Regions from separate parts of the Bradyrhizobium sp. Ken64 genome, predicted to be linked through region 2. Evidence: predicted binding sites of a transcription regulator. Region 2 holds the regulator's gene; each other region holds the start of a gene.
What was found. The regulator LexA, encoded in region 2, represses DNA repair genes until DNA is damaged. The targets are predictions, from matches to a motif close to TGTTCNNNNTGTGTTCNG.

Region 1: AC0L2F_RS25710 (helicase-related protein) is a predicted target of LexA. The motif match lies at 5,224-5,241, and genes of this name have one in related genera.
Region 3: AC0L2F_RS18725 (PA0069 family radical SAM protein) is a predicted target of LexA. The motif match lies at 3,524-3,541, and genes of this name have one in related genera.

The regions. Positions count from the first base shown of each region.
Region 1 covers NZ_JBVVPA010000017.1:98,230-106,077, forward strand. The annotation lists gene AC0L2F_RS25685 (GNAT family N-acetyltransferase) at 1-1,181, shown strand, start outside; gene AC0L2F_RS25690 (ASCH domain-containing protein) at 1,174-1,605, shown strand; gene AC0L2F_RS25695 (hypothetical protein) at 1,870-2,961, shown strand; gene rpmB (50S ribosomal protein L28) at 3,081-3,392, opposite strand; gene AC0L2F_RS25705 (DUF3108 domain-containing protein) at 3,993-4,802, shown strand; gene AC0L2F_RS25710 (helicase-related protein) at 5,508-7,848, shown strand, end outside.
Region 2 covers NZ_JBVVPA010000003.1:171,905-179,752, forward strand. The annotation lists gene AC0L2F_RS06675 (HAD family hydrolase) at 1-443, shown strand, start outside; gene AC0L2F_RS06680 (molybdopterin molybdotransferase MoeA) at 1,025-2,236, shown strand; gene lexA (transcriptional repressor LexA) at 2,413-3,114, shown strand; gene AC0L2F_RS06690 (hypothetical protein) at 3,578-4,012, shown strand; gene AC0L2F_RS06695 (ComEC/Rec2 family competence protein) at 4,151-6,430, opposite strand; gene AC0L2F_RS06700 (DUF2171 domain-containing protein) at 6,526-6,759, opposite strand; gene AC0L2F_RS06705 (nuclear transport factor 2 family protein) at 6,845-7,231, opposite strand; gene AC0L2F_RS06710 (glutamine--tRNA ligase/YqeY domain fusion protein) at 7,251-7,848, opposite strand, start outside.
Region 3 covers NZ_JBVVPA010000010.1:158,042-165,889, forward strand. The annotation lists gene AC0L2F_RS18715 (acetate/propionate family kinase) at 1-928, opposite strand, end outside; gene AC0L2F_RS18720 (phosphoketolase family protein) at 937-3,351, opposite strand; gene AC0L2F_RS18725 (PA0069 family radical SAM protein) at 3,563-4,726, shown strand; gene AC0L2F_RS18730 (VOC family protein) at 4,751-5,206, shown strand; gene AC0L2F_RS18735 (ribonuclease HII) at 5,284-6,141, shown strand; gene AC0L2F_RS18740 (glycosyltransferase family 39 protein) at 6,240-7,748, shown strand.

The sequences.
Region 1 (7,848 bases), on a different contig from region 2:
TTGTCGGTATTGATATCGCCAGTTTAGACGAGTTTGTTGAGTTGCTCCACGCTGAAGATGTGAGCTTTGAACGAGGCCAATTGCAGGGAACGCAATGCGAAAGTAGAACCGCTGCGGTCGACGAAGTTCGAGCGTATCTGGCTGCTCAAGCGGTAAGTGGACGGCTCGTCGATTTACTTCTGCCAACCAGATCGACAGTCGGACAGATAAGAGCGCGGGCGGCTCTTGAAAATGCGGAGATCGTTGGGATTGGTCTGTATTTGGCTCCCCATACCCTAGATGCCGCCGCCAAAATGCTCGTGCACGTGCGGTCAGATCACATCTTGTGTGAGACCTTTGCTGAACATCTGTTGGACGAACTGATACGAGAGGCAAGTCATGCCGGGCCAGTGACTATCGAATTGCGGAGAATTGCGGGCCAGACTGCAGTTAATCAAGCCGCAAAACTGAGAGGATTCTTGCCTGCCTCAGATCCGGACATCCTGATCAAAGTCGCGCTCGGTCGTCCGCTTACGCCAACCTCATGGTCGTCTCTAGCGCGGCAGATGAGACGTAGAACAGGTTTGTCGCTTCCAGACGTCCCTGCGCACGGCGCAGATTCTGTACAGATTCAGGCCCCAGATGGAACGTTTCTAGCAGTGAAAATGCTTGCGCTGGAAGCTGCTCTCGGTCCCACGATAATTGCGTGGTCCGACCGTAGCGCAGTAATTGTGCCAATCGCAAAGGCGTTCGCTGACGATCTGCTAGGTACAGCGGATCAGTTTGCTCTATTCGGAAGGCCATCGGCTGCGTTCCTCGGGCTTCGCACATACTTCAATAGTCCAAGAACGTCGTACCTGATGCGCCCTGGATCGCCGATCCTATTCTATGAGTCTAAGCGAACCGGAGGACGAGCAGCAGTTGTGGCTGCGGCTCGAATTGTGGATACGACAGTTGTGCCCAAAGAACAGGTACCAAGCGAGTTCTTGAAGCGAGCTGTAGTTGAGGACCTGGATCCGCTGACGACGTCGAGCGACATCCTAGTGACGTCCTTCGATAATTTGCTTCGATTCCCGAATCTTGTAAAACTTGAGGCTCTCCGAGAAATCGGAGCGGTAGGCTCGGCTAATCTACAAACAACGACGGCTTTACCGAGCACTCTGCTAGCGAAGATATTGGATCTCGGATGGTCAAGTGACTGATGCTGTCGATGCAATCATTTCGATCCATCCGGGATATGCAACGGCGATCCTCGACGGGACTAAAACAATTGAATTAAGGCGCCGAATTCCGTCGCTTGACAAAGGCGCTCGCTTGTGGATTTACGCAACCCGTCCAACGGCTGCAGTTGTCGGTGTCGCGACCATAGCAGATGTAAGCCGTGCTCATCCTCGAACAATATGGCAGAAGCATAGGGCCGGGACAGGCGTGGATTACGATTCCTTCACAGAATATTTCGCCGGCACTACCGAAGGCATCGCCATTCTCCTGGCTGCGGCAAGACGAGTTCGTCCGGTGTCCCTTGAGCAATTGAGAAAAGTTCGAGCCCGCTTCCACCCGCCTCAAGTTCTCGTTCGTCTGACCTCCGCCGAGGCCGAGGCTTTGGAGAATCTCGCCAAACCATAGACGAACTTGAAGGTCGCGCTTCGTATGCCCGCTGAAAGGCTAGCCGAGATTCCTGAGGCGGTGGTGAAAGCGATGGCCGACGTTTGGCGGCTTAGCCCTCCCGGGCCGAACAATCTTCTCTCCGCTCCAGAGTTCATTAGATTACGTGAGGCATGCAGCACTAGCTACGCTGCGGGCACGCTGACTCCTGGCTTCGCACTGTCGTACGCGTTGAGGTCTCTTGGATTGCCTTGCAGCATGCCGAGCGGCAGAGCGAGTTTGTCATTGTCGGTCGAAGAAGCCACGTTTCGTTTAGATGATGGCTTCCGAGCAAGGTTAGGACGCCGCATTTACTTCGTGCCGTTAGACTTGGCGCCTAACTTGCCGAGAATGCGTTTTGGATCTGCGCGAGTTGATCGATTTGATGCTCAAGAACTCGAAGCATTAGTTGATGCGGCGCGGCTCCAGCGAAGGTTCCCAAGCGGATTTTTCGACGCAAAGCGTTTCGCCGAGTTTTCCTGGCTGGCGATAGATGAGGCGCTGCAATTTGATGCGGCTCCCGAGAAGCGAGCTGTTCCGCAGCTATTTGCTCCCATCGACAAGGACTTGGGCAGGATAGATCCTCACGAAGGGCGTTTTCCCGATGCAGTAGAGAACGCCATCTTTTTTTTGCTGTTAGCGCCTTGGGAATCCTGGTCGGAGATGCACGAGGTCGATTGGAGAGGCTTTAAGATACCGTGGGTCTATAGCGTCAACACAGATTTATTCGCTAACTTGTCCCCTCCACCCGTTCCGGAGACCTTATCGTGGGACACTCATTCTTACGAAGATGGAAAGGGCGGTTGGGAAGAAGTAGAGCATCCGCTCGAATTTCAGTTGGATGATCGTGTTCAATCTGAGTTGCCGCTTTGGGACGACTCGCGGTGGGCGATGCTTCAAACTGCTCGCCAGTCTCCACTCTTCGAAGGGCCGGTGATACATTTTTTCGTTCGAGCATTTTTGTCTGAAGGCATCGACGAGGTGCTGGCGCACATGATGGCCATTGAAGCCGCCTTGGGTTTGAGTTCAGACTACAGAGGAGCGGCCGCTCCAACTCACCAAAAGCGGATCAAGGCCACTGATAAAATGAGTTTCCGGGTGGCTGGCTTATTAGGCGATCGAAATGCTGCAAAGGAATACAAGACCCTGTTCAATATCAGGAGTGCTTTTGTCCATGGACGAACGATGGGACCAATCTCAACTCAGCAGCGGTTACTAGCTCGTTCATTAGCTCGGCGCGTCGTTTGGCAGCTTGTCCTGGGAGCTAGCACCAAGGCTGAGATCTCGCGGGGCTCCTTTCTTGATGACCTTCTCGACCAAGGGGTGCTCCTGCGTTAGTTCTCATGCCTCGCCCTCAAAACAAAGACGGCCGGATCTTCCGATCCGGCCGTCACGCAAACCTCTACTTGGCTAAGCCTACGCCTCGCGACGCAAGCCTCCGGCCAATCCGAAAACCCTTAGCTCGCCTTCTTCTCCGGCGCCGGCGTCGGGCCGACCTTCTTCTGGATGGCGCGCTTCAGCTCGAGGGCGCGGGGCGATAGCACGGCGGCCTTGGCCTTGAGCAGGAAGGGATCGAGGCCGCCATTGTGGTCGACACTCTTGATCGCGTTGGTGGAGACGCGCAGGCGCACGTTGCGGCCCAGCGCTTCGCTGATGAAGGTCACGTTGACCAGGTTCGGCAGGAAGCGGCGCTTGGTCTTGATGTTGGAGTGGCTGACCGTGTGGCCGACCTGGGGGCCCTTGGCCGTCAATTCGCAGCGGCGAGACATGGCAAAATCCTCAATCTTTCCCAACGATGTGCGGCCGCCATTCGGGGCGCCACGGGCAAATTCTCTGTCCTTGCAGGGAGCGGGCGGACGTATAGGGGGGAAGCGGCGGGACGTCAAGGCGACGGGCCGTTTTTGGCCCGTCGTCCCGGGGCGCGCGCGAGCGCGAAACCGGGATCTCGAGCGGCATAAAGCGGTGTCATCGCCCGCGAAGGCGGGCGATCCAGTACTCCGAGAAAGCGCGGCTAGAGTCGAGGGGCCGCGGCGTACTGGATGCCCCGCCTTCGCGGGGCATGACAGCGGGGCATGACGGCGGTGGAGGTGGCGGGGTGAGGTGCGCGCTTCTGACCCGCCCCGATCACCAAAACGGCAATGATTATCGCGCCTTACCATCACATAAAGGGCGTATTCGCGCCCGAAGAGTGCAGTGGAGTTCCGGACGCGGATAGGCCCGGACGCATTGCTTGGCGCGGTTTTTGGCTTAAGTAACAACCGTTCGCGCCCCGATTGGATTGTTTCGTGCTCACAACGCCTCATCTTGCGCCCGGCCTGTGCTCAACGGAGCTGCGCGCGAGCGATCCGCGCCCTGCCGGCCGCTGGGTCATGGCGGCCCTTGGCGGGCTGGTCTTGGCGTGGGCGGCGGAGCCCGCGGCGGCGCAGGGCAAGCTCGAGGCGCAATACGAGGCGACGCTGGCGGGCATTCCGGTAGGCCGAGGCGCCTGGAACATCGACATCCAGGACGATGTGTTCGCGGCCGCGGCCTCCGGCGGCACCTCGGGGCTGCTGAAATCGTTCGCGGGCGGGTCCGGCACCGGCGCCTCGCAGGGCCGCGTGGTCAACGGCGCGCTGGTCGCGACCGGCTACCAGGCCACCACCACCACCTCGAAGAAGACCGAAGAGATCCGCATCACGCTCGACAAGGGCAATGTGAAGGATTTTGCCATCCTGCCGGAGCCGCCGGTCGATCCCGACCGCATCGTCGTCACCGACGCGCATCGCCGCGGCGTCTGGGATCCGATGACGGCCTCGCTGGTGCGCGTCTCCGGCAGCGGCGACGTGCTGTCGGCGGACGCCTGCCACGGCAGCGCCGCCGTGTTCGACGGCCGCATGCGCTACGAGCTCAAGCTCGATTTCAAGCGCATGGAAAACGTCAAGGCGGAGAAGGGCTATCACGGCCAGGTCGTGGTCTGCTCGCTCTATTTCGTCCCCATCGCCGGCTACATCCCCGACCGTCCCGTGATCAAATATCTCGCCGCCCAGCGCAACATCGAGGTCGCGTTCGCGCCGATCGCGGGAACGCGCATCCTGGTGCCGTTCTGGCTGAAAGTGCCGACCCCGCTCGGGCCGGCCATGCTGGAAGCGACGAGCTTCATCACCAGCGCCCAGCCGCCCAAGGTCGCGAAGACGCAGTAGGGGCGCCGCCTCGCTGCCGTAGCCCGGATGGCTTGTCCGCCGTAGCTCGAAGAGCGAAGGCGGAAGCGAAGCGCAATCCGGGTTCTTTGCTTTGGCCCCCGTATTCCGCTCCGCTCCATACGGGCTACGGTCCTGCCTTCTGGGCAAAAATAAATATCAATGATTTCAACAACATCCCTACTGTGCATGGGGTTGTTTTCGCACTTTTTGTTTTGGAGGGGGGTCGGGGTGCGGGAATCCATTTGACTCCTCCCCGATTCTGATTCGACTCCGCGCCGTCCCCAGCTTTAACGATTTCGCCATCGAAACGTCGCTTGTGCGGCGGGCCAAAACTCCATCTAGTGCGAACTGATAAGCCTCCCGCGACATCTTGCGTGAACGGAACAGGACTCAAGGGGGAGTCAGCGATTCGGCCGTGATTCGTTCTCAACTCGTTCCGAAGCTTAAAGCCAACGGGAAAAGCGTCGCAAAGTGAGACAGTTGCGCGAGGTTCGGGGAGGGGCGCCGCATTCTCCGCCGTCATGCCCCGGCTTGACCGGGGCATCCAGTACGCCGCGCCCTCTCGGTCTGATCTGCGCCGCCTCTGGAATACTGGATCGCCCGGTCGAGCCGGGCGATGACAGCGGTGTGTGAGGCGAGCCCTTCGCGCCACCGCCCCAAAACAGCACTGACATTCGCCCCAATCGCCATTACCTAATCCCCCAGATGCCTTTTTCCTCCTCCCCCTTCGCTTCCGAGCGGCTTCCCGGCGCCGGCGTCACTGCGGTGCTTGGTCCCACCAACACCGGCAAGACCCATCTCGCCATCGAGCGGATGCTCGCGCATCCCTCCGGCATGATCGGGCTGCCGCTGCGCCTGCTGGCGCGCGAGGTCTACAACAAGATCGCAGCAAGGGTCGGCCCCGATGCCGTCGCGCTCGTGACCGGCGAGGAGAAGATCAAGCCGAAAGCGCCGCGCTACTGGGTCTCGACCGTCGAGGCGATGCCGCGCGATCTCGACGTCTCGTTCCTCGCCGTCGACGAGGTGCAGATCGCATCTGATCTGGAACGCGGCCACGTCTTCACCGACCGCATCCTCAACCGCCGCGGCCGCGACGAGACGCTGCTGCTGGGCGCAGCGACCATGCGGCCGATCATCGAGCGGCTGCTGCCCGGCGTCTCCATGATCACGCGGCCGCGTTTGTCGCAGCTGGAATTCGCCGGCGACCGCAAGATCACGCGGCAGCCGCGCCGCACGGCGATTGTCGCCTTCTCGGCCGACGAGGTCTACGCCATCGCCGAGCTGATCCGCCGCCAGCATGGCGGCGCCGCCGTGGTGCTGGGCTCGCTGTCGCCGCGCACCCGCAACGCGCAGGTCGCGATGTTCCAGAACGGCGAGGTCGACTACCTCGTCGCCACCGATGCCGTCGGCATGGGCCTCAATCTCGACGTCGACCACGTCGCCTTTGCCTCCGACCGCAAGTTCGACGGCTACCAGTTCCGCCGCCTGACGCCGTCCGAATTCGCCCAGATCGCCGGCCGCGCCGGCCGCGCCACCCGCAACGGCACCTTCGGTACCACCGGCCGCTGCGCGCCGTTCGAGCCCGAGCTCGTCAATGCGCTGCAGAACCACACCTTCGACCCCGTGAAGGTTTTGCAATGGCGCAATTCGAAGCTGGATTTTGCTTCCCTCGGCGCGCTCCAGGTCTCGCTGAACCTGGCCCCCGGCCATGAGGCGCTGACGCGCGCGCCGATTGCCGAGGACATGCGCGTGCTCGACCACGCCGCCCGCGACGCCGAGGTGCGCGATGTCGCACATGGCAAGGACGCCGTGGAACGGCTGTGGGAGGCCTGCCAGATCCCGGATTATCGAAAGCTGTCGCCGGCCGCCCATGCCGAGCTGGTGACGACGCTCTACGGCTTCCTGATGCGGAAGGGATGCATCCCCGACGCCTGGTTCAGGACCCAGATCGACCAGGCCGACCGCGTCGACGGCGATATCGACACGCTGTCGGCCCGGATCGCGCAGATTCGCACCTGGACCTTCGTCGCCAACCGCCCCGACTGGCTGAAAGACCCGGAACGCTGGCAGGGGATCGCCCGCGAGGTCGAAAATAAATTATCGGATGCGCTCCATGAACGCTTGACTGAGCGTTTCGTTGATCGCCGGACCAGTGTATTGATGCGCCGCCTGCGGGAGAACACGAGCTTGAATACGGAAATCGGCAAGACCGGCGAAGTCATCGTCGAAGGCCATGTCATCGGCCGTCTCGATGGCTTCACCTTTGCACCGGATGCGGCGGAAGCCGGCTCCGATGCGAAAGCGTTGCAGGCTGCAGCGCAGGCCGTGCTCGCCGGCGAGATCAACGCGCGCGCCGAAAAACTGGGCAACGCACCGGACGAGCAGTTCGTGCTGACCTCGGAAGGCATCATCCGCTGGACCGGCGACGCCGTGGCGCGGCTGTCTGCCGCAGAGGACGCGCTGCATCCGCGCATCCGCATCATCTCCGACGAACGCCTCACGGGCGCCCCCCGCGACAAGGTGCAGGCCCGGCTCGACCTCTGGCTCAAGACGCATATCGAAAAGCTGCTCGGGCCGCTGTTCGAGCTCAGCAAGGCCGAGGACGTCACCGGCATCGCCCGCGGCATCGCCTATCAGCTCGTCGAGGCGCTCGGCGTGCTGGAGCGCCCGAAGATCGCCAACGAGCTGAAGGACCTCGACCAGCCCTCGCGCGCGACCTTGCGCAAATACGGCGTCCGCTTCGGCGCCTATCACCTCTATTTCCCCGGCCTGCTCAAGCCGGCCGGGCGTGCGCTGGCCGCGCTGCTCTGGGCGCTGAAGCAGGACAATGTCGATCCCTCGGCGTTGTCGGGCGCGCAGCATCTGGCGAGCTCCGGCCGCACCTCGTTCCCCGTCGACAAGCAGCTGCCGCGCGATGCCTATCGCGTGCTCGGCTACAAGCAGGCCGGCGAGCGCGCCGTCCGCGTCGACATCCTGGAGCGCCTGGCCGATCTGATCCGTCCGGCGCTGGCCTGGCGCGAGAATGCGTCCGGCGAAAAGCCCGCCG
Region 2 (7,848 bases):
TCAGCGATGAGGATTATTTCGCCTCATTGCGAGCCTCGCTCGGAATCGGCATTTCGGACGCGCAGTTCCTGGAAGGCTGGAACGCGATCTTCGCCGGCGAAATGCCTGAGATCTCCGAGCTGCTGCCGCAGGCAGCGAAGCAGATGCCGCTTTACGCTTTCTCCAACACCAACCGGCCGCACGTGGACCATTTCTCGAGGGAGTATGCCGACCTCCTCGGCCATTTCCGAGAGCTGTATTTGTCGTCCAGCATCGGCCTGCGCAAACCGGATGCGGAAGCCTTCGACCACGTCGTTGCGGCGATCGGCGTGCCCGCCGGGCGCATCGTGTTCTTCGATGATCTTGCTGAAAACATCGAGGGAGCGCGGGCGCGCGGCTTGACGGCGGTGCATGTGACCTCGCCGCGTGACGTCGGGAACGCATTGAGGGCATTGGGCATCTGACGACGATCCGTCGGCGCGAAGCCCATGGAAGTGCGCCCGACGGAACTAATTCGAAAGATTTTGGAACCAATCACTTTGTGCATTTTTATACAGAGTTCCCGGAACAGAATACCGTCTTCAGGAGTCTACAGCCCGTTGGGACTTCTACGAACGGGTGCATCACCGTGTTGGGCAAAAACTACCTCACTAGGCAGGCCTCTCTTCTCCTTGAATTCGCCAGGACAACTTCAGACTCGGACCTTTCCGCCAAGCTTGTGAGCAAGGCCGCCGACCTGAAATCCCAGGCCGATCCGCTGCCAGACAAAGACCAGGGGCCGAAGGCGCCCGACGTAACTCCCGGGCGGGCAGGGAGCTGATCAGTGGCGCTCGTCGTTCTCCTCTTGTCATGATTTTCGTCGCTTCCATGACCACTCTCCTGCCGATCCGTCACCTCGTGCCCCGACGCGCTTAATGCCGCCTTCCGGAACAATGTGAAGCGACGGGACGACTGCGCCCGCTGAGCCGTTTTTGCCTCCGCGCCCGCGCTCGGCTAGAAGACTTGCGGAACATTCGCCCGAACGTGCCGAGCAGGAGTTTTCGCCGTGGCCTTGATGCCGGTTTCTGACGCGCTTGCCGCGGTGCTGGCGGGTGCAGAGCCGCTGCCGGAAGACATGATTTCTCTCGACGAGGCCTACCATCGCGTGCTCGCGCGTGACGTCGCCGCGCGACGCACGCAGCCGCCGCAGGCGATGTCCGCGATGGACGGCTACGCGGTGCGCGCGGCCGATGCCGCGACGATCGATTCGGAGCTCACCGTCATCGGCGAAGTCGCGGCGGGCCGGCCGTTCGCGGGGACGGTCGGCGCCGGCGAGGCCGTGCGGATCTTCACCGGCGGCGTCGTTCCCGCTGGCGCGGACGCCGTCGTGATCCAGGAGGACACGGTCGCCGCCGGCAAGCGTATCACGATCAAGGAAGCCGCGATCGCCGGACGGCACATCCGCCGCGCCGGCGTTGATTTCCGCGAAGGCGACGTGCTCCTGCGCAAGGGAAGCCGTCTCACCGAGCGCGACCTCGCGCTCGCCGCTGGGATGAACCATCCGCACCTTGCCGTTTTCAGGCGTCCGAAGGTCGCCATTCTCGCCACCGGCGACGAGCTGGTGATGCCGGGCACCACGCCCGGCCACGGCCAGATCGTCTATTCCAACGGCTACGCCCTGCACGCGCTCGCCCGCAGCGAGGGCGCCGAGACCATCGACCTCGGGATTGCCGCCGACACGCTGGAGGCGACCACCGCCGGCATCCGCCGCGCCCGCGAGAGCGGCGCCGACATCCTGATCACGACCGGCGGCGCATCGGTCGGCGACCACGATCTAGTCCAGCAGGCACTGCGGGACGAAGGCATCGCGATGGCGTTCTGGAAGATCGCGATGCGGCCAGGCAAGCCGATGATGCACGGGCGACTCGGCGCAATGGGTGTGATCGGCCTGCCGGGCAATCCCGTGTCGTCCTACGTGTGCGCTTTCCTGTTCATGGTGCCGCTGATTCGCGCCCTGTCGGGCCGTTCGGTGATTCACCATCGCCGTGAACACGCCGTGCTCGGCCGCGACGTCGGCGCCAACGACCAGCGCGAGGACTATCTGCGGGCGCATCTGGAGGAGCGTGACGATGGCACACGCGTCGTTCTTCCCGTCAATCATCAGGACTCTTCGCTGCTTGCGAATCTCGCTGCAGCACAGGTACTTCTCGTGCGCGCACCATTCGCGCCGAAGGCCGAGACCGGCACGGCTTGCGAAGTGTTGCGGCTCCCCGTCTGACCGCCTCGGCAACGCGCGTTCCGCGACGTTTGCCTTGTTCACGGTAAATTAAGCAGTTGCGGAACATGTATCGAACATATAGTGTCCGTTCATGATTTGTTTCGAGCATGTGGCGGCTTATGGCCGAATTCTGCGTCTCGGAATCGGACGACATCAACCGGGGGACTTTGGTCGAGATGTTAACGCGCAAACAATACGAGCTTCTGCGATTCATCAGTGAACGTCTGAAGGAAAGCGGCGTACCGCCCTCCTTCGACGAGATGAAGGATGCGCTCGACCTGCGCTCGAAGTCGGGCATCCATCGCCTGATCACGGCGCTCGAGGAGCGTGGCTTCATCCGACGCCTGCCCAACCGCGCCCGCGCGATTGAAGTCATCAAGCTGCCGGAGCTCCAGGCGGCGGCCGGCAGCCGCCGCGGCTTCACGCCGAGCGTCATCGAGGGCAATCTCGGCAAGGTGCGTGCGGGCTCCAGCCTGCCCGCGGACGAGGGCGAACGTCCCGTGGCGGTGCCGGTGATGGGCCGCATCGCGGCCGGCACGCCGATCGAGGCATTGCAGACCCGCAGCCATACCATCAGCGTACCGCCTGACATGCTCGGCTCGGGCGAGCATTACGCGCTCGAAGTACGCGGTGATTCCATGGTCGAGGCCGGCATCCTCGACGGCGACATGGCGCTGATCCAGCGCAACGAGAGCGCTGATACCGGCGACATCGTGGTGGCGCTGATCGACGACGAGGAAGCGACGCTGAAGCGCTTCCGCCGTCGCGGCGCCTCGATCGCGCTCGAGCCCGCCAACGCAGCCTATGAGGTCCGCATCCTGCCGCCCAACCGGGTGAAGATTCAGGGCAAGCTGATCGGGCTTTACCGGAAGTACTGATAACGGAAGTACTTCATACCGGAAGTGCTTGGCGCCTCGCGCGCTTCCGATCTGCAGCGCCGGTCAGAGATTGGATCGGATGATCGTCCGCTCCGGCTGGATAGTCGTTCTGGTTCTGCACAGACTATCCGGCCCCTCCTCCGCCGCTGGCTCCTCGCGACGCCGACGAAGCGGTACCGCTTCAAACAGCACCGCTTCGCGGCTCGCGCGTTCGAGGAAACAACGACCAGCGGTCAAGTTCGACCGTTGCAGCCAAGCCGGCAATATTCGCGCATGCGCCTCCCGAATGCATCGCAAGGGGCTTTGTTCCTATTGAATTCGGGAAAGATAATGTGATCGCGGCCTGCAGAAACCAGCCGCAGATTTGCCCACAACCAAGCAGAGCGTTCGTGCTTCAACTCTGATAGAGGCCTGCGCCTCGATTGAGAGACGCGGGTTGCTATCCCAGCATGAGGAGCACCCGATGTGTGACTACAGCCTGCATGCCGTCGCGTCGCGCCCCGCCGAAGTCGGCGAGACGATCGTCACGACAAGCTTCCGCGGCACCTCGACGCGCGGCTTCGCCTCCGCAGCCGATCCGTCTGTTGCCGTCTGCCTGCTGCCGGGAACGGAGCTCGCCTTCGCCGACGACGTCCGCTACGACAATCGCTGGATCTGGACGCGCACCATCAATTCCCGCGTGGGCAAGTTCGGCAAGATCGATCCGCACGTTCCCGACCGCCATCATGACGCGATCGAATTCCCCGACGGCAAATACGTGCTGGTGACGCAGCTCGTCGAAGGCCAGCGAGCGACCGTGCTGCAACTGCCGGTGACTCAGTCGGTCACCGAGCGCGAGAACAAGGCGCAAATCATCGCCGACAGGCAGCCGACCGTCACGCACCTGCCGATCGGCTGACACAGCCGCCCTCCGGCTACGAGGTCGGAGGTCAGGATTGAATCGCCATCGCCGGCCGTGGCCGGCGAGAAGGTGTGGTTTGCGCCCGGCGAATCCGAGCGGATGCGCCAACCCACTGCATTGCTCCGCACCATCAGATCAATCGTCGGCCTGCAAGTCCGTCTCCGCGGGCGTTGCGTCCTTGATGCGGGACGCGGTCGCCTTCGGCGCAAGGCTGCCGTCGAAATCACCCTCACCGGCGCCGGCCGGCAACCAGGGGCGGCTCGTGCCTCTCGCCCTCACCGCCTGAACTACAAACCCGTCACCACGCTGCGTCAGCGCCAGGGCGCTCTGGCTGGCGAGCCGCTGCCGATCGACCACCATCGCCGCGCAATCGGACGGCGCGGGACGTGTCGTCACCACCAGCGCGGCCCGACTGCAATCGTCCGCGAGAGCGTCGACGCGCAGTGCCAGCGCGACCAGCCTCCCGTCGGCCAGTGGCGTCACGCAGCCGGATTCGTCACAGGACACGCCATCGGCCAGCGAGGCTCTGCCGGCATCGCGCGGATCGGCGTCGGCAGCGAGCCATTCCCTCAGCAGAAAGCTGTCCTTGTTGGTCCTGATCAGGTGCAGATATCCGTCCCTGCCCCGCACCGCGACGCTCGCGCCATCCCCGGCAATCAGGATGTCGGGCTGCCGCGCCGACAGTCCCCAGAGGATCGCTGCCAGCAGCACCAGGGCGCCGGACCAGCGCAGCGGCGTGCGCAACAAGCCCAGCACGATGATTCCCAGGCTCGCCGCGATCAGCGGCGCGATCCCGAACGCCGGGATGCGGCCGACCGCGCCCGGCAATGCCGCGACCCAGCGGGAGACCGCGACCATCCACTCGATGCCGATCCCCATCAGCCACCAGAACACGCTGTCCAGCCCGAACGGCGCAGCAAGCAGCCCCAACAGTCCCGCCGGCATCACCAGCGCCGAGACCACCGGCATCGCGCCGAGATTGGCGAGCACGCCGAACGGCGTGACACGGTGGAAATGGAACGCGGCATAGGGCGTAGTCGCAAGTCCCGCAATCAGCGAGGCCATGAACAGCATCGCGATCTCGCGGCCACCCCACATCGCAATGCGCGCGGTCGCCGAATGGTCCGGCGAGGCAAACAAATTGGGCATGCCGATCTGCACCAGCGCCACCAGCCCCAGCGTTGCCGCAAACGACATCTGAAAACTCGGATGCACCAGCGCTTCCGGCGCGACCGCCAGCACGATCTGCGCGGCGACAGCCAACGTGCGGAAGGTGATGGCACGGCGATCGACCATCACCGCGATCAGCACCACCGCCGTCATGAAGAACGACCTTTGCGTTGCGACCTCCGCGCCCGACAGCAGCAGGTAGAACGCGGCGGCGACCAGCGCGGCGGCGGCCGACCATTTCTTGATGGCGAAGCCGGCCGCCAATCCCGGAACCAAAGCGAGCAGCGCGCGCACCGCGAAGAACACGACACCGGCCACGACGGCCATGTGATAACCGGAGATCGAGAGCACGTGGCCGAGACCGGAGATGAACATCGCGTCGTTGACGGGCGTGGTGATCGCATCGCGTCGCCCGGTGAGCAGCGCGGTCGCGATCGCCCGGTTGTCGCCGTCGAGCGTCGCCCGGATGCGGGCATCGATCGCATCGCGCAAGCCTTGCATGAAGGCCGCATAACGCAGCCGCAAGCCGGCGGTCTCAGGGGGCGCCGCCACCGTGATGGCGCCCATTGCGAAGCCGGAGGCGCCGATGCCCTGGAAGAACATGTCGCGCGAAAAGTCGTAACTGCCAGGCCGCACCGGCGCGAGCGGCGGCATCAGCCGCGCCTTCAGCTGAACGAAGCTGCCTACCTCCGGCGCGGTGCCCTTGCGGACCGACAGGCGCACGCGCTCGAGCCTGACGTCGCTGCGCTGCGCCTCCATCGCGGTGACGCGCAGCACAAAACGATCTGTACGCTCGCGAATGTCGCGGGCCTCGACGAAGCCCGACAACGACACCGAATAGAGCGCCTTTGCCAGCACGGGGTGGGCGATGCGCGCCGTCTTCCAGGTCGCGACGGCAAAGCCGGCCGCGACCGCCGCGATCATGATGGCCGGGGCGAACAACCGGCTCCGCCGCAACAGAGCCGCGCCAAGCAGGAGCGCGACGGCGCTCGTGGCAACGACCCACAGCACCGGCTCATGATCTGCGGAGAAATAAAGCGCGATGCCGCAGCCAAACGCCACGGGCACCCACGGCAACAGCCGCCCGGCGCCAGCCTCGGCGCGTAGCCACGCGCGGAGGGTCTCGGCCAGCGATGTCCAGAGGTCGAGGCCTGCAGCCGCAAGGCCGCCCGCAGACGCGGTGCGGCCCCCGGGCCACGTCCCCGCGATCCCCTGCGACCGTACCGTCCGGCCCGGCTCCGCCATTCCCTGCACTCGATAATACGCAACGAAGCGAGAAGCTACCGGAACGTGCAGGCGGGCGGATAGCGGTACGGATCAGGAACGAAAGGGCGCGACCGCTACTTTTCCTCTTCCATCGTCACCGCGACATCCGCCTTGGCCGACAGCCGGACCTTGTTGCCCTCGATGTCGGCGACGAGGCCCTTGTCGATGAAGTGATGATGTCCCTTGTGGCTGCCCTCGCCGCTGTCCTTCTTGGTCAGCTTGATGCGATTGCCTTCGACCTTGTCGACGGTGCCGATGTGGACGCCATCGGCGCCGATGACTTCCATATGCTCTGCGATGTTCTGCATGGTGGGTTCCTTGTTGGACCCACCCCAACGCGCGGGATGCAAGTTCGTTCTCTCACGAGAATGACGAAGCCGTGTGCCCGGCTGGTCAGATCAGCGGCGCCTGCGACGAAGCATGGTGATTGACGATCTTCCAGTCGCCGTCCTCGCGAATGATGACCCAGCTCATCTTGACCGAGAAATCGGGACGTTCGCCGGCGAGATCGAACGAGATGGTTGCAGCCATGTTGATCAGATCAGGACCTGCCCTCGCCGCATTCACTTCGGAGAACACCGCGCTCGGTTTGCGCCAGCGTGGCAGGCCATTGAAATAGTCTGCGACGCCGTCCCTGCCCTGGTAGAGCTTCGGGTTGGAGCCGAAGAAGAAGGCATTCTTCGAATACAGAGACGAGAGGGCAGCGGCGTCGAGCATGGCGAAGCCGGCGCGCCATTTCGCGATGATGGCGGAAACGATGGCGTCGGCTTCGTCGCTCATTGTGGTCTCGCAGCTCTTTTCAGCCTTTAGCCACTTCCTTCGCGAACGTGTCGCGCAGGCCGATGGTCCTGGAAAATACCGGTCTGCCGGGGGTCGAGTCCTTGTCGCGCACGAAATAGCCCTGGCGCTCGAACTGCATCGGCTCGGTCGAATTGCTTTTCGCAACCGACGCCTCGACGCAGGCATCAGCGAGAATTTCCAGCGACTGCGGATTGAGGTCGGCGGCGAAGTTCGAGGCGTCCGGGCTCGGACTGGCAAATAGCTGGTTGTAGACGCGGATTTCCGCGGGCACGGATGTTGCCGCCGACAGCCAGTGCATTGTGGCCTTGACCTTGCGGCCGTCGGGCGCGTTACCGCCCTTGGTCGCGGGATCGTAGGTGCAACGCAATTCCACCACTTCGCCGGCATCGTTCTTGATCACGCCGGTGCACTTGACGAAATAGGCGTAGCGCAGCCGCACCTCGTTGCCCGGCGACAGACGAAAGAACTTTTTCGGCGGGTTCTCCATGAAGTCGTCCTGCTCGATATAGAGCTCACGGCCGAACGTGATCTTCCGGGTTCCGGCGGAGGGATCGTCCGGATGATTGATCGCCTCGAGCTCCTCGGTCTGCCCTTCC
Region 3 (7,848 bases), on a different contig from region 2:
CCACCTCCTGCGCGGCGCGGAAGGTGAAGAGCTCGACCGCCTCCCGCGCCGCAGCTTCGCTGCTCGCAAGCAGCGTGCGCATGTCCGAAGCGATGCGGGAGACGCCGAGCAGGCCGGATTCGTGATAGAGCAGGTGCTGGACATCTTCGACCGACATCTTCTCGTGCTGTTGCAGATAGAGCAGCACGCCCGGGTCGATCCTGCCGCACCGCGTGCCCATCACCAGCCCGTCGAGCGGCGTCAATCCCATCGTGGTGTCGATGCTGCGGCCGTCGCGCAAGCCGCACAGGCTCGCGCCGTTGCCGAGATGCGCGATCACAGTGCGCTTCGCCACGAGCTGCGGCGCGATTCGGGCGAGCCGTCCCGCGACATATTCGAACGAGACGCCGTGAAATCCGTAGCGCCGGATGCCGCGCTCTTCATAACGTCGCGGAATGGCGAAGCGGCTGGCGGGCGGCGCAATGCCGTGATGGAAAGCGGTGTCGAAGCAGGCGATCTGCGTCAGGTCGGGCCTGAACGCCCTGATGGCGCGGACCGGCGCCAGGCACCGCGGCTGGTGCAGCGGTGCCAGCGGCGTCAGCGCTTCCAGCTTTGCGGTGACATCGTCCGTCAGCTCGACCGGAGCGGAATAGTCCGGACCGCCATGGACGACGCGGTGGCCGACGGCGCGCAAGCGATGGTCGCCGAAGCGATCCTCGATCAACCCGAGCACGTCGGCGAACAGATGATCGCTGGCCGCATCCGATGCTTCCCTCTGTTTCTCGAACAGGTCTTCGCCCGCGGGGCTCTTCACGACGAGCCGCGGCTTCGTCTCGTGCTCGTCGAGCAGGCCCTTGCAGAGCAGGGTGGGTTCGGCCGCCGAGATATCGAACAGACCGAATTTGATGCTCGACGATCCCGAGTTGAGAACGAGAACCGTGTTCAACATGGCTGCTGTCAATCGCCTGCCTCTGCCGGCGTGTTGCCGCCGGCGCTGTTCTGCCAGACCCATTCCTGGATTTCCGGCATGTCCTCGCCGTATTCGCGCACATAGCGCGAATGCTCGATCAGCTTGTCACGGAATTGCTGCTTCACCTGCGCCGCCCTGGTCGCGAGCCCCGGCACGCGCTCGATCGCCTCGATCGCGAGGTGATAGCGGTCGAGCTCGTTGAGCACGACCATGTCGAACGGCGTCGTCGTGGTGCCTTCCTCGGCAAAGCCGCGGACGTGCATGCCGGCGTGGTTGGTGCGGTTATAGGTCAGCCGGTGGATCAGATAGGGATAGCCGTGATAGGCGAAGATCACCGGCTTGTCGCGCGTGAACAGGCCGTCGAAGTCGCGGTCCGACAAGCCGTGCGGGTGCTGCTCCCTGGGTTGCAGCGTCATGAGGTCGACGACGTTGACGACGCGGATCTTCAGCTCGGGCAGCGCGTTGCGCAGCAGGTCGGCGGCGGCGAGCGTTTCCAGTGTCGGCACGTCGCCGGCGCAGGCCATCACGACGTCGGGCTCGCCATTCGCATCTTCCGTGCCGGCCCAGCTCCAGATGCCGATGCCGGCGTCGCAATGCGTGGCTGCCCCCTGCATCGACAGCCATTGCGGCGCCGGCTGCTTGCCGGCGACGATGACGTTGATGCGGTCATAGGTGCGCAGGCAGTGATCGGCGATCCACAACAGCGTGTTGGCGTCGGGCGGAAAATAGATGCGGACGATGTCGGCCTTCTTGTTGGCGACGAGATCGACGAAGCCGGGATCCTGATGGCTGAAGCCGTTGTGGTCCTGGCGCCAGACATGCGAGGTGAGCAGATAGTTGAGCGAGGCAATCGGGCGCCGCCACGGCAGATGCCGGGTCACCTTCAGCCATTTGGCGTGCTGGTTGAACATGGAATCCACGATGTGGATGAACGCCTCGTAGCAGGAGAAGAAGCCGTGCCGGCCCGTGAGCAGGTAGCCCTCCAGCCAGCCCTGGCAGAGGTGCTCGCTCAGGACTTCCATCACGCGTCCATCCTGGGCGAGGTGCACGTCGTAAGGTTCTGTCGGCTCCATCCAGACGCGTTCGGTGGCCTCGAACACCGCATCGAGCCGGTTTGACGCGGTTTCGTCCGGGCCCATGATGCGGAAGTTGCGGACCTCGGCGTTGAGGCGGATGACGTCGCGCAGGAATTTGCCGAGCTCGCGGGTTGCCTCCGCCACGACGCCGCCCGGCTGCGTCACCTCGACGGCGAAGCTGCGGAAGTCCGGCAGCTTCAGCTCCTTCTTCAGAAGGCCGCCATTGGCGTGCGGATTGGCGCCCATGCGGCGATGGCCTTCGGGCGCGAGCGCCTGCAGCTCGGCAACGAGCGCGCCGTTCGCGTCGAACAGCCTTTCCGGCTCGTAGCTGCGCATCCAGTCTTCGAGAATCTTCAGATGCGCCGGGTTCTCGCGACAGTTCGCGACAGGTACCTGATGCGCACGCCAAAATCCCTCCACCTTCTTGCCGTCGACTTCCTTGGGGCCGGTCCAGCCCTTCGGGCTGCGCAGCACGATCATCGGCCAGCGCGGGCGTTCGACGCTCTTGCGGCCGTCGCGGGCGTGCTGCTGGATCGACCGGATGCTGACGAGCGCGACGTCGAGCGCGTCTGCCATGGTCCGGTGCATCAATTTGGGATCGTCGCCCTCGACGAACAGCGGCTCGTGGCCGAGCCCGCGGAAGAGATCGCGGATCTCGTCGTCGCGCATCCGCCCGAGCACGGTCGGATTGGCAATCTTGTATCCGTTGAGATGCAGGATCGGCAGCACCGCGCCGTCATGCGCGGGATTGAGGAACTTGTTGGAGTGCCAGGACGCCGCGAGCGGGCCGGTCTCGGCCTCGCCGTCGCCGACGACACAGGCGACGATCAGGTCGGGATTGTCGAAGGCCGCGCCATAGGCATGCACCAGCGCGTAACCGAGCTCGCCGCCTTCGTGGATCGAGCCCGGCGTTTCCGGCGCCGCGTGACTCGGGATGCCGCCGGGGAAGGAGAATTGCCTGAACAGCTTGCGCAAGCCCTCGGTATCGCGCGCGATATCTGGATAGATCTCGCTGTAGCTGCCTTCGAGATAGGTGTTGGCGACCATGCCGGGACCGCCGTGGCCGGGACCGCAGACATACATCACGCTCAGGTCCAGCGCGCGGATGACGCGGTTGAGATGGGCATAAATGAAATTCAAACCGGGCGTCGTACCCCAATGGCCGAGCAAACGCGGCTTGATGTGCTCGGGCCGCAACGGCTCGCGCAGCAGCGGATTGTCCAGAAGGTAGATCTGCCCGACGGAGAGATAGTTCGCGGCGCGCCAATAGCGATCAAGCAGATCGAGGTCGCTGCTCGCTGCGGCCAATTGTTGTTGATTTGTCATGTTCCTGCCGACCTTCACCCGGGATCGTCACCAACCGAGTTCCGGCGAGATCGATCCTTCGGCAGCATCAAACGGGATCGGCGTGACGCCACTGTTGCGTGAGGTCAAAAGCGGGCGCGCGAAGTTTGGGCAGATCTACTGTGCATGGGGTTGTTTTCACGTTTTTTGTTTGCGTTCTTGATTTGTTCCTTTGGCGTGCTATCTTGTCTTCATGAGTCCAGCATCCTCTCATGCTCTCAAGCACCCGCCGGTCACGGCGCCCTCCGAGCCGGCGGGTGCGCCTTCTGACTTCCCTGAGCTGGCGGTCGCCATCGACCGCCAGCGCAGGCGAGGCCGGGGCGCGCAGTCCAACGCCAGCGGCCGGTTTGAGGCCGAGGCGCGCGTCACATTCGACGATGGCTGGCAGAGCCTTGAAGAACTGCCTCCGTTCAAGACCACGGTCGGGATCGACACCTCGCGCAAGGTGATCACCCGCAACGAATCTCCCGACATCGGCTTCGACCGCTCGATCAATCCCTACCGCGGCTGCGAGCACGGTTGCGTCTATTGCTTCGCGCGGCCGACGCATGCCTATCTCGGCCTGTCACCGGGGCTCGACTTCGAGTCGAAGCTTTTCGTGAAGCCCGAGGCGCCGGCGCTGCTCGAGAAAGAGCTTGCGGCGCCGGGATACGAGCCGCGGATGATCGCGATCGGCACCAACACCGATCCCTATCAGCCGATCGAGCGCGAGCGCAAAATCATGCGCGGCATTCTGGAGGTGCTGGAGCGCGCCGGCCATCCCGTCGGGATCGTCACCAAGTCGGCGCTGGTGACCCGCGACATCGACATTCTTGCGCGCATGGCCAAGCGCAATCTCGCCAAGGTCGGGATCTCCGTGACCTCGCTCGATCCGAAACTGGCGCGCACCATGGAGCCGCGAGCGTCCACTCCGTCGAAGCGGCTGGAGGCGCTGAAGCAGCTTTCCGAGGCCGGCATTCCGACCACCGTCATGGTCGCGCCCGTCATCCCCGCGCTGAACGATTCCGAGATCGAGCGCATCCTGGATGCCGCCGCCCATGCCGGCGTCAAGGAGGCCTCCTATGTATTGCTGCGATTGCCGCTTGAGGTGCGCGATCTCTTTCGCGAATGGCTGATGGCGAACTACCCGGACCGCTATCGCCACGTCTTCACGCTGATCCGCGACATGCGCGGCGGCCGTGACTACGACGCGAAATGGGGCGAGCGCATGAAGGGCACCGGCCCGATGGCCTGGACCATCGGACGCCGCTTCGAGATCGCCTGCGACAGGCTCGGGCTGAACAAGCGGCGCTCCAAGCTGACGACGGATCATTTTGCCAAGCCGAAGCGGAACGGCGATCAGCTCAGCCTGTTCTGAGGGACGAAGTGAGAGAGGCGTCGCATGAGTCAGGAACTGCCGGCTCCAATCCCGCGACTTACCGTCATCACGCTGGGCGTGAACGACATCCGCACCAGTATTGCTTTTTACGACGCGCTTGGTTTCTCGCGCCGGCTCAAGGTGACCGGCGAGGCCGTGGCGTTCTATGACACCGGCGGTCCGGTGCTCGCGCTGTTTCCCTGGGATCAGCTCGCGGTCGACGCCAAATTGCCTGATCATCCGAGGCCATCGACGTTTGGCGGCATGACGCTCGCCTGGAACTGTCGCGCGCGTGAGGAGGTGGATGCGGTGCTGGCGTTCGCCGTCGCCAAGGGAGCCGCGCTGCTGAAGGCCGCGCATGAGACCGACTACGGCGGCTATTCCGGCTATTTCGCCGATCCTGACGGCCATCCCTGGGAAGTCGTGGTCGCGCCCGGCATTGAAGTCGGCGAGGACCGGCGGGTGCATCTGGCGGAATAGGGCAGCTGACTTGAATAACGGGAATTGTCCGAGGTTCCCGGTTGCGCAGGCCATGCCGCTTGCGCACGATCCCGGCCATGATTCGGGATCAATCCGCCAAGAAGCCGGCCAAAGGCGCGCCCAAGAAGGCTGCGCCCAAGAACGGGAAGGCTGCGCCCAAGAACGGGAGGGCTGCGACCAATAAAATCGTCAAGGCGCTGGCCGGCGCCAAGGGCGCCATCATGGTCGCCCCGAGCTTCCGTCGCGAGCGCGCGCTGATCAAGCGCGGCGTCTGGCCGGTGGCGGGCTGCGATGAGGCCGGCCGCGGGCCGCTGGCCGGTCCTGTGGTGGCGGCGGCGGTGATTCTCGATCCCGACCGCATCCCGCGCGGCATCGATGATTCCAAGCGACTGACGGCCGAGGAGCGCGAAAGGCTGTTCGACAAGATCTGCGCCACAGCGCAGGTCTCGGTGGCCGTCGCCTCGCGCGCCCGCATCGACCGCGACAACATCCTGCGCGCCTCGCTATGGGCGCTGAAGCGCGCCGTGGTGGCGCTGCCCGAGCAGCCCCGGCACGTCTTCGTCGACGGCCGCGACCGGCTCGACACGGCATGCGATTGCGAGGCCGTGATCGGCGGCGACGGCATCGTCCTGTCGATCGCAGCGGCCTCGATCGTTGCCAAGGTAACGCGGGACCGCCTGATGTGCGCGCTGGCTCAGGACTGTCCCGGCTACGGTTTCGAGCAGCACAAGGGCTACGCCGTGCCCGAGCATCTCGACGCGCTCAACCGACTCGGTCCCACCGTCCACCACCGCAGCTTCTTCGCCCCCGTCGCCGCCGCCCGCGCCAGGCACATGCCCTGGACGGTCGAGCCGGCACAGGACCTGTTTGCAGTGACCGAGATCGAGCTGCAGGTGGACACGAGCCTGGAAGTCGACGCGTCGGCAAATCTCTAGACGAGACTCGGTTGCCACGACGCGCCGCGCCCTCTATCAAAATAGTCGTGAGCGAATAGGGCCGGCTGCACGGGTTGGCTGCATCTTTCGGACGTTGCATGCGGTTTACCTCCCTGGTCATCGAGCTCATTCGCGCGCGGCCGCGGCTGATCGTCTGGATCGCCGTGCTGCTCCAGGCGGCGATGTGGCTGTTCGTGGCGCTGGTGTTTTATCGCAGCCCGCCCGGCAGCCTCGCGACGCTGCTGGCCTTCGGCCGCGAATACCAGGTCGGCACCGATCTCGGCCCGCCCTTGCCGGTCTGGCTCGCCGACATCGCCTATCGCGCCGCCGGCGGCCATTTGTTCGGCGTCTACGTGCTGGCCGAGCTCTGCGGGATCGCGACGCTGATCACGCTCTATCACCTGTCCCGCGCGGTGGTCGGCCCCCAGCAGGCAGTGCTGGCCGTGCTGCTGACCATGACACTGCTGGCCTTCTCCTCGCCCGCACTCGACTTCGGCCCCCTAGTGCTGGCGCGGCCGCTCTGGGCGCTGCTGCTGCTGCATTCCTGGCAGATCATCGGGCAGCGCCGCGGCAACGCCTGGTTCGCCTGGTCGATCGAGGCCGGCCTCTTGCTGCTGACGACCCCGGCTGCGATCTTCCTGCTGCTGCTGATCGTCGTCTTTGCGCTCGCAACCGCGGACGGCCGTCGCACGTTGCGCGCCTTCGACCCGCTGTTTGCGCTGGTGGTCGTCGCCGTGCTGGCGTTGCCCTATGCCGTCTGGCTGATGCGCGCAGAGGTGCTCGTCCTGCCGGCCTTGCCTGAGGTGGCCCAGCTCAATGCCCGCGCGCTGCACGCGGCCTGGCTGCTCGGGGGGCTCCTGTTCGGTGCGGCGGCGATCCCGGCGCTGACCGTCCTCAACACCGGCCTGTTCGTTCCCAAGAGCGAGGAGGCGCCGATCATCTACCGCCCGCCGGTCGAGCCGCTCGCGCGCAATTTCGTCTATTTCTTCGCGCTGGCGCCGGCGCTCGGCGCGGTGCTGATCTCGGGTCTGCTGGGCCTCGACGCCGTCGTCGGCGGCGCCGGCGTCGTGCTGGTGTTGTCGGGACTTGCCGTGGTCGTGGGGGCCGGCGATCTCATCGCGATGCGCCGCGCGAGGATGCTGCGGATGGTCTGGGCGGCCGCCGTCATCGCGCCCGCAATCGGCGTCGTGCTCGCCGTCCTGCTCCTGCCGTGGACCGGTGCCAATGAGATCGCGACGTCGATGCCGGCGCGCGCGATTTCGGACTTCTTCGACGAGAGCTTTGCCCGCCGCACCAATCATCGCCTGCGCGCGGTCGCCGGCGAGACCCAGCTTGCGAGCTTGATCACGCTGCATTCCGGCCGGCCGCATCTCTTCATCGATGCCGAGCCTGCGCGTACGCCGTGGATCAATCAGGCCAAGTTCAGCGAGACCGGCGGCGTCGTGGTCTGGCGCGCCTCCGATACCGCCGGCACCCCGCCGCCAGACATTCTCGCGCGCTTTCCCGGCATCGTCCCGGAAGTCCCGCGCGCCTTCGAATGGCTGGTGACCGGACGCCAGCAACTCCTGCGCATCGGCTGGGCCATCGTGCGGCCGAAGGGGACGTAGTCCTTCTTTCCGTCGTCATTGCGAGGAGCGAAGCGACGAAGCAATCCAGTGCACCTCCGCGGCAAGATTCTGGATTGCTTTGCTGCGCTCGCGATGACGG